Planctopirus limnophila DSM 3776: one gene and its partner. The protein of the gene in region 2 interacts with the protein of the main gene of each other region in a pairwise test. Links are inferred from orthologs where the notes say so. Each region holds a gene or a part of one and is shown on either strand. Other genes may lie near its edges.

The links.
Region 1: the proteins of gyrA (region 2) and PLIM_RS02360 interact in binary tests that used the Escherichia coli proteins (3 or more experiments, as listed by UniProt). The link is inferred for Planctopirus limnophila DSM 3776 from one-to-one orthologs.

The regions. Positions count from the first base shown.
Region 1 is NC_014148.1:560,233-565,029, reverse strand. Bases 1,262-4,318 are described here. They hold PLIM_RS02360 (DNA gyrase subunit B), read right to left. Parts: upstream 3,999-4,318; coding sequence 1,524-3,998; downstream 1,262-1,523. Other genes in these bases: PLIM_RS02365 (ribose-phosphate diphosphokinase), read right to left, coding at 1,262-1,276. In the rest of the region: more of PLIM_RS02365, read right to left, coding at 260-1,261; PLIM_RS02355 (hypothetical protein), read left to right, coding at 4,500-4,797. UniProt on the Escherichia coli protein: DNA gyrase negatively supercoils closed circular double-stranded DNA in an ATP-dependent manner to maintain chromosomes in an underwound state.
Region 2 is NC_014148.1:2,925,492-2,930,625, forward strand. What follows is about bases 1,015-4,408. They hold gyrA (DNA gyrase subunit A), read left to right. Parts: upstream 1,015-1,391; coding sequence 1,392-4,208; downstream 4,209-4,408. Other genes in these bases: PLIM_RS11690 (aspartate carbamoyltransferase catalytic subunit), read left to right, coding at 4,272-4,408. Outside these bases: PLIM_RS11680 (serine/threonine protein kinase), read right to left, coding at 1-923; more of PLIM_RS11690, read left to right, coding at 4,409-5,134. UniProt on the Escherichia coli protein: A type II topoisomerase that negatively supercoils closed circular double-stranded (ds) DNA in an ATP-dependent manner to maintain chromosomes in an underwound state.

The DNA.
Region 1 (4,797 bases), 2.4 Mb from region 2 along the record:
CCAGTTGGAGGCTCTTTCTCACCATTTTGACGATTCTCACATGGATTGTGACGCATGGTTTCGTCAGGCAGGAGCTACCCGCAACGTCCTGATTGCCGGTCAATGTGACATCGTGGAGCTTATTCCAGCTTTTTGGGGCTCATGAAGATCGCCGGCGAACTGCGCCCAGAATTCAATGGTGTGTTGAGGGCCAGTCAAGCATGCTTGCTCCGAGCTGCAAGCATGGCACATAAAGCGCTCTTAACACGCGGGGATGTTTTCAGGGGCAAATGGGACGTCCATCCGGAAAGAGCATACTGATGCTGGTGCGCTCGTGGATGGAGCGAATGGCTTCTGCGAACAGTGGGGCGACTGTCACCACCTGAACATTCGGCGGAAGCGGATCGAACGAGTTCTCGATGGTATCCGTCACGAACATCAACTTGATCTGACTTTGTGCAATCCGCTCACTGGCCCCTTTCGAAAGGACTGCGTGAGTCACAGCGGCATAAACATCTCGGGCACCCCGCTTCTTTAACGTCTCAGCCATTGCGATCAAAGAGCGGCCCGTGATTGTCAGATCGTCAACGAGCAGCACATTACGATCCTTGACATCACCAATCACTTCCAGCACTTCCACCGTTTCGGAGTGGTCTGTCCGCTGTTTGTTACCGATGACCACTGGAGTCCCCAGCAGATTAGCGTAAGCTGCTGCTCCCTTCGCGAAGCCCACATCCGGGCTGCACACCACGAGATCTGGAATCTGCAGCCTGCGGACATGTTCAGCCAGTACCTGCCGACCATAAAGATGATCAACAGGAACACGAAAGAACCCCTGAATCTGCGGGCTGTGTAAATCCATGGTCAGAACACGATCGGCACCAGCCGCTTCAATGGCGTCAGCACAAACGCGAGCCCTGATGGAAACGCGAGGTTCGTCCTTTTTATCGCCTTGTGCATAACTGAAAAAAGGAATCACAGCCGTGATGTTCTGAGCGCTGGCCCGCCTCAGTGCGTCAATCCAGAAGAGCAACTCCATGAAGTTGTCGTTGACCGGAAAATGACACCCTTGAATGATGTAGGCATCTTTCCCCCGGACATTTTCCTTAATGCGGACAAAGACATTTCCCTCACTGAAAATATGAGCCCGGCAAGGAGTCAGACTGACTCCCAGAGCCGTGGCCACATGCTGCGCCAGCAATGGATTGGCAGTACCTGAAAGGATCGCCAGATCGCCTTGAGGGGCTTGAAAGGGAATGGGGCGAGGACCTTCGAAAGTCGTTCGAGGAGTCTCCATGATCTCGCTTTTCTTCCTGCCGTCGATTGGATGATCAACACAAGGGACTGAAATAGAACACAATTTGAAACGACGAGTTGTTTAAATCAAAGCCATTTTCGCTCTCAGACGTTTCCTACGAACTAACAGCGATGTGTTGAAGCGAAGACATGCTTGCCCAGAGCCGCAAGCATGGCACGCAAAGCGCTGTTCAAACCTGGAATCTGTATGTCTGGAACCCATGTGACTGAAGTTCGTGTGACAAGGGTTAAATGTCGAGATCTTTCACATCCAGCGCATGCTTTTCGATGAATTCCCGGCGAGGTTCCACCTGGTCGCCCATCAGGACGCGGAACATTTCGTCAGCTGCTGCGGCATCGTCCATACGAACCTGCAGAAGCGTCCGAGCGGTGGGTTGCATACTGGTTTCCCAAAGTTCTTCGGGATCCATTTCGCCCAGTCCCTTAAAGCGGGTGACTGTCAGACCATCTTCACCGAGTGCTCTGAGCTTTTCGAGAAGCTCACGGAGACTTTGGAGCTTAAGAACAGACTTCTCTTGTTCGATCCGGAAGGGGAAAACCAGTTCCCCATCACGCATCCCAGCCGGAATAAGATGCCGGAATTGAATTCCAATCCCCCTGAGATCGGAGAGCACGTCGTTCAGCGTGCGGATCTCGTGAAGGTCTGTCAGTTGAGCAGCACCTTCGACGGGCTTGGCTGTATCAGCGGCAACAGGCTGTGCATCACTGTTCGCCATATTCAGTTCGCTGCCGCGACGAGCCGCTTCTGATTGCAGGAATGCCTCAACATCTTCGCGTGTGTGGAACCAGTGGTCGGTTCGTGTAATCGTGACCCGATACTGCGGGAGCTTAAAGCTCGCATTGAGCAGCGGTTCGAGAGATTTCAGAGAAATTCCCCGTCGTTCGAGAAGCTCGACAGGTTCAGCCAGTCGCCGCATCAGATTCACGACGTGCCGGAGTGATTCGCCCTCAAACGTGAATCCATCATTCGGGTCAACGAGCCGGGTGCCGTTCATCCCGAGTTCGATAAGCTCCGTCATCATCATGTCATGCGTCTGCACATAACGAGTCTTGTTTTTCTGAATGACTCGATAAAGAGGCGGCTGGGCAATGTAGATGCAGCCATGCTCCACAAGAGCCCGCATGTGACGGAACAGAAACGTGAGCAGCAGCGTCCGGATATGGCTGCCATCGACGTCGGCGTCGGTCATCAGAATGATCTTGCCGTACCGCCGTTTAGTGACATCTTCCAATTCAGCCATCGGTGGAATGCCGACGGCTTTGAACAGGTTGGCAATTTCGGCATTGTCGAGAATCTTGACGAGCTGGGCCTTCTCGACGTTCAGGATCTTACCGCGCAGTGGCAGAATGGCCTGTGTATTGGAGTCGCGGCCAGTATCTGCAGAACCACCAGCTGAATCACCTTCGACGAGGTACAGTTCGGTGATGTCAAGTTCTCGGCTGCGGCAATCACGCAGCTTTTCGGGCAGTCCACCAGAAGTCAAAGCCCCTTTGCGGCGTACCATCTCGCGGGACTTGCGGGCAGCTTCGCGGGCTTCAGCCGCCATCGCACCCTTCTGGCAAATCTTCTTCGCAATCCCTGGATTCTCTTCGAAGAACTTGGTGAGACCTTCAAAGACAATCGAGTTGACAATCCCTTCCACTTCCCCATTCGAAAGCTTGGTCTTGGTTTGACCTTCGAATTGAGGGTGCGGCACGCGGACGGCAATCACGCACACCAAACCTTCGCGGAAGTCATCACCAGTGGTGTCGATATCTTTGAACAGGTTTTCGCGCTTGCCATAGTTGTTGATGGCGCGTGTGAGTGCCGAGCGGAAGCCCGAAAGGTGAGTTCCACCTTCCATGTTGTAAATGTTGTTGGCGAATGCCCGCACGGTTTCGCTGAAGCCATCGTTGTGCTGCAGGCAGACCATGACCTTGACGCCCTCGATTTCTCCTTCAATCGAAAGAATATCAGCGTACAAAGTCGTTTCGGTGCGGTTCAGATGTTTGACGAACTCTCGCAATCCATCGGGGTAATGAAACTCTTCGGACTGTTCTGTTCGCTCGTCCGCAAGGCGAATATGTATCCCTGCATTGAGGAATGCCAGTTCCTGCAACCGCTTGGCAAGGACATCAAAAACGAACTTGCTCTCGGTAAAGATGGTGGAATCGGGCTTGAAGGTAATCTTGGTGCCGGTGACATCGGCCAGGCCGAGTTTGGTCAATTCGGTCGTGCGGGTGCCGCGTGCAAAATCCATGGTCCAGACATGGCCTTCACGACGGATCTCGGCTGAAAGCCACTCACTGAGGGCATTGACCGCTGTGATGCCGACGCCGTGCAGGCCGCCAGTTCCGGTCTTGTAGCCACCCTGACGGTCAAACTTCCCACCGGCATGAATCTTGGTGAGGACAATCTCGAGTGCCGACTTCCCACCCTGATCGGCCATCGCTCCGACAGGAATCCCGCGGCCATCGTCGATGATCGACACACTGCCATCGACGTTGATCTTCACGGAGACCCAGGTGGCATAGCCGGCCACAGCCTCGTCGATTGAGTTATCGACCACTTCGAACACGAGGTGATGCAATCCACGGGAGCCTCGATCGCCAATGTACATGTCGGGGCGAAGACGAATCCCTTCAATCCCTTCCAAGGCTCGAATGTTCTTTTCACTGTACTCACTCGTCGAAGGGGCAGGCGTCGCGGCGGCGTCGGACAACGGTCACTCCCGGCTGTGTGTTGCTCTCTTGTGCCCTGGCTCAATCCTTCTCGCGCCAAGGGCTTAAGGTCACTTAGATCGTACCAGAATCGAGGAAAAATTGACACTCCGAGTCGCAGGATTCTTCGCTATGGTCAAGAGACTTCAGAAGACAACTCTAACATTCGTAACATATTTATTCAAAATAGTTTACGACATGAAGCAAGTGCTGGAAAATCAAGATCTCTCAGCCTGACAGATCGCTGGGTATGAAAAGGGTGACTGAGCCCTTTGGTCTGCGTGGCAAAATGGCTGTTTCAAGTCGAGTCTGAGTCTTCAGGCAGGCGATTGGGGAATCATCGGCGGAATATGCCAGCCTTTGATTTTCCGAGGTGCGAACTGACGAAAACTGCCTTTCATCAATCGACCGACCGTAAGAATTTGACGGGTTATGCGGATTGTGGCGAAGTTTCTGGCCAACAGGCGCCGATGATTGGAAGGCCAGGAGAGATGGAACATTCCATGCTTTCCAGATCGATTGTCAGAATTGTCGAATTGGTCGCCCGGGGCGGCCCCATTTTCGCCTGTGGCCAGGAAGAGATCATGAACGGAATGCAATCGACCGGATGGCGGATGTCAGTCGCCCTGATGGTGCTGTCGGCTTCAGCCTCGATGTCGGGCTGCTTCCAGACCACTGTCGGCGGACAGACATTGCCTTCAGCCTATTATCTCGAAGACGATGTCCAGTATTTCCCCGCTGGCCCTGAAACGAGGTTATACAACCAGATTCAGGCTATGGAGCGATACAATCTCGAACGCG
Region 2 (5,134 bases):
TCAACACCCGGAACTGTCCGATGTCGATTGGGTGCTGGATGTTCCCTTACAAATTGCCGGTATGCTGCCAGCCGTCCCTCAAGTGACGTTTGTTGCTTGAGCAAGCTCTCAAATTCGTCTGACCGATAAGGGGGCTCACCAACCAGCATGTGATAAAACATCGCACCCAGGGCGTAGACATCCCAACGTGCATCAGGAATGGCCTTGAGATCTGCCTGCTCGGGAGCCATGTAGAAGAGTGTCCCCAGGGCATGGCTTTGTTCTTCGACCAGTCGCGATTGTCCAAAATCGCAAAGTCTTGGTTCGAGATCCTGATCGAGCAGAATATTGGCGGGCTTCAGATCGCAATGCAGAATTCCACTGCCGTGAGCATGCACGAGCCCCCTGGCAATCTGCTTCGCCATGTGAACGGCTTCTGCCGGACGGAGTGGCCCCTCTTCCAGCAACATGGCCAATGAGCCGTTTGGCAAATACTCCATCACATAGTAAGGCGGATCATAATCCCACCCGACTTCCAGCAATCCGACAATCTGCCGGGAGGTGTAGAGAACCGCCAGCTTTTCCACTTCCCGCGAGAGAAGTGCCCAATCGATGTTTCGGCGATTGGTGTAGAACTTGATGGCGACTTGCTTGCCTGTATTGGTCTCTCTGGCCAGCCAGACCGAGCCGAACTTCCCTTCTCCGAGCTTTTCGAGAATCCGAAAACCCGGTACTGCAGCAGGAGCGATCAACGCCTGAGCATCGATGAGTTGTTCACTCAACCAGCAGCTTTTCTGAAGCAGTTCTGAATTCTGTACAAGAGTCTCACCCAACTCCTCCTCGTTAACAGGTAGCGCGGAAGTTTTGCTCAAGTGATTCTCGTCAGACGGTGCGGTCGTCGAATCTGATCGAGGCGCTGAAGTTCCTTCTGATTGATTCGACATGTGATTCCATCCACAAGAAATCTCAATGACTGATCAGATTGACCGAACACCAATTGAGCGCTCAGGAATTTGTTGGTTCCCACTCAAGACTCGTTCTTCAAGCACTGATTGAAGTCCACGTTTCTGCCATCAGGATGAATGCCTGAAATCACGTCTCTTCAGCCTGACATTCTGGCTTTCTAAAGAAAAGCCTCAGCGATGGCTTTGGTGAATCTGCCCCAGCCATCAGGCTCTCATTTTCTCTCCGCAGCAGGTCAATGGAACATTCGCTTTTTGAGCTGCTGAGTTAATTGTGACGAAAGTCCCGACATGGTATCCTTTTAGGTTCATTGAAGCAGTGTATTCAACTCTTCTGCAGGATTCCATAACCAAATATCCTGCATGGGGTTACGACGACACTGAAAGCGCCGGACAGAGTTCGGCATCACTGTGCTCATTTCAGGAGTGTTTGCATTGTCAAACGGGGACGTGCCGTCGGCCAGTTTTACGCCGCAACCGGATCGAATTCTCCCAGTGGCTATCGAGGGAGAAATGCGAACCAGCTATGTCACTTACGCGATGAGCGTGATCATTAGCCGGGCACTTCCTGATGCGCGTGATGGACTCAAGCCCTCTCAGCGCCGCATTCTTGTGGCCATGAACGATTTGAATCTGGGGCCAAACTCCGGGCGAGTCAAATGCGCAAAAATCTGTGGTGATACGAGCGGCAACTATCACCCCCACGGCGATGGCTCCATCTACCCGACACTGGTTCGTCTGGCACAGAACTGGAACATGCGGGAAACGCTGATCGATAAGCAGGGGAACTTTGGTTCGCTGGCTGGTCTGCCACCTGCCGCCATGCGATACACTGAAGCCAGGCTCTCAGCTGTGGCCTCCGAGATGCTGGACGACCTGAAGCGAGACACCGTGGACTATGTGCTGACATACGATCAGCGCAACCGCGAACCAGTGGTGCTTCCTTCGAGATTTCCGAACCTGCTGGTGAATGGTTCCAGCGGTATTGCAGTGGGTATGGCCACGAGCATTCCACCACATAATCTGGCTGAGGTTTCTCAGGCCGTCATTCGCCTGCTCGAAGACCCTGAGACTTCCATTGATGAACTGATGGAAGTTCTCCCTGGCCCGGATTTCCCCACAGGAGGGATCATCTGTGGCAGGTACGGCATTCGTCAGGGATATCTGACAGGCCGCAGCACGTTGACACTCCGGGCAAAAACCCGCTTTCTCACAGAGAAAAACACCGACATTATTGAAGTGACCGAGATCCCTTATCTCGAAACCCGCGACCGTATTCGAGAGAAACTCGAACAACTCGTGCGCGACGACAAAATCAAAGGGATTTCCCGCATTGTCGATCTGACAGACCGCACCACACCGGCGTGGCAGGTTTGCCTGCATATTGTGCTCAAGCGGGATGCTGACAAAGAAGTGATTCTCAATCAGCTCTTCCAGTATTCACCGCTGCAATCGACTTTCAGCGTGATTCTCCTGGCCTTGTCGGGAAATCGTCCCAAGACGATGAACATCAAGGAACTCATTGGAGAATTCATCCGGCATCGAATCACTGTCATTCGCCGCAAAACCGAATTTCAACTGGCAGAAGCCCGCAAGCGTAAGCACACCATCGAAGGCTTGCTCATTGCCCAGTTGAACATCGACGAAGTCATCCAGACGATTCGATCTTCAGGCTCCCGGGCTGAAGCGAAAGAACGATTGCAAGCGATACTTGTTCCATCCGCCATGGTCGCCCGTGCTCTGGGCGATGCCGGTTTTATGGAATTCCAGTCTGAACAGGGAGTGCGTGAAACCTATTCACTCTCCGCCAACCAGACGGAAGCCATTGTGTCGATGCAGCTGGGCTCGCTCGCCAATCTGGAGCAGGAGAAGCTGCGCGGTGAACACCAAAGGCTGATCGAAGACATTTTCGGCTATCTCCATCTGCTGAGTGATGAAGCTCATATTCGAGCTGTCATTCGTGAGGAAATGCAGAAACTTGGCGACAAGTACGGCAACGCCCGCCGGACAGAGATCTCTGAAGATGAACTCAGCGACGTCGATAAGGAAGATCTCATCCCGGAAGAGATGATGGTCGTCACGTTGTCCCAGCGCGGGTACATCAAACGTCTGCCAATTCACACTTACCAGGCGCAGAATCGCGGTGGACGCGGAATCATGGGCGCGAAAGCCGATGATGAAGACGCCATCCAGGATCTTTTCATTTCCAGCACCCACGACTGGCTGCTGTTCTTTACGGATAAAGGACGCGTATTCTGGCAGAAAGTCTACGATCTGCCCCTGCAGAGCCGCACAAGTAAAGGCCGCGCTCTGGTCAACCTGCTTTCGCTTCAGGAAGGTGAGCAGGTCGCCACATGTGTCAATACGCGCACGTTTGAAGAAAATCGTTATCTCGTCATGGCTACCCGGGCAGGGATTGTCAAAAAGACCTCGCTGGATGCTTACAAACGTCCCACCAAGGGGGGGATCATTGCCATCAACCTGAAGGATGGGGATGCACTGATCGAGGCCCGCATTCTATCGGCTCAGGAAGATATTCTTCTGTCCACAGCCAACGGGATGGCCATCCGGTTTTCTCAGGCAGATGCCCGGGCCATGGGTCGCAACACGAGTGGCGTTCGCGGTATCAAACTCCGAAAAGACGACGAAGTAATCGGGATGGTTGTCGCTGACCCGGCGATGACTCTCCTGACGATGTGCGAAAAAGGCTACGGAAAGAGAACTCCGTTCGGCTTCATCGAATCAGCTCCCGTCGTCGAAGACGTGATCCCCGGAGAAGATGGCGTTGTGGCCGACGAAGAGATCGCCGAAGCCTTGCCCGAAGAGACCGATACTGAAGAGGCAGCTGGCGAAGAGGGCGACGAATCAAGCTCTTCATCCCGTTCCTACAGGCGTCAACGACGTGGCGGTCTGGGTGTCCGGGATATTCGAGTCATCCCACGCAATGGGAAAGTGGTCAAGATTCTGGCAGTCCAGGAGGGTGACCACGTGCTGATCGTGACAGCGGGCGGCAAGATTCAACGTGTGCGAGCAGCGGAAATCAGCGAAATCGGTCGTAACACACAGGGAGTGCGAGTTATTAAGCTGACTGAAGGCGATCGCGTCGCGTCGATGGCACGCATTCCCGCCGATCTCTGCCAGGAAACAATCGAGGAGAAGCTTGATATCGAGCCGAAAGCACAGGTCGAAGACATACCCGCAGATCAGGCCAACCCTCCCGAAACGTCTACTCTCGGAGATGAACAAACAACTGATTCCGGCGAATAGTCTCTAGCGGTTGGGGCTGCGTTCTGCTTCGAGTTTCCAGTCATTCAGGATAGTTGAAACCTCATGAAAGCAACTTGGTCGCGGCGTCATGTGCTGGGGCTGGAAGATCTTTCCGCAGCCGAGATTACCACCATTCTCGATGAAGCGGCCCGTTTTAAAGAGATGGCCCGTCATGGAGAAGCACGGCATTCCCTGCTGAAAGGAGTGACGATCTGTAACCTCTTTTTTGAGCCATCCACACGCACGAAAACAAGTTTCAACCTGGCAGCGCGTCGGCTCGGTGCCGATACCGTAGACTTTACCGCAGCAGCGAGCAGTCTCTCGAAGGGCGAAACCTTCATTGACACGGCTCGAAACATCGAGGCCATGGGTGTTGACCACATGGTGGTTCGCCACAGCACTTCAGGCACACCATTTTTGCTGACCAAACATCTTGGTACTGGTGTGGTCAATGCCGGTGATGGCACTCACGAACACCCGACACAAGGTCTGCTGGATCTATTCACAATTCGTGAACAGCGGGGCCGTATCGAAGGTTTAACGGTCGCACTGGTGGGAGATATCCTGCACAGTCGAGTGGCCCGATCGAACATCTGGGGGCTGAAAAAACTCGGTGCTAAAGTCATCGTTTGCGGCCCAGCCACCTTGATCCCGGCTGAAATTCGGCAACTCGGAGTCGAAGTAAGTTATCGGCTCGATGAGATTCTGGAACAGACGGACGTAATCAATCTGTTACGAATTCAATTCGAAAGACAGCGTGGCGCGTTTTTTCCTTCGATTTATGAATATGCCCAGTTCTATGGGATGACATCTGAGCGAATTGCCCGCGCGAAGAGTGATGTTCTCATACTCGCACCTGGCCCCATCAACCGTGGCGTCGAACTGACGCCTGATGTAGCCGATGGCCCGCACAGCGTGATTCTCGA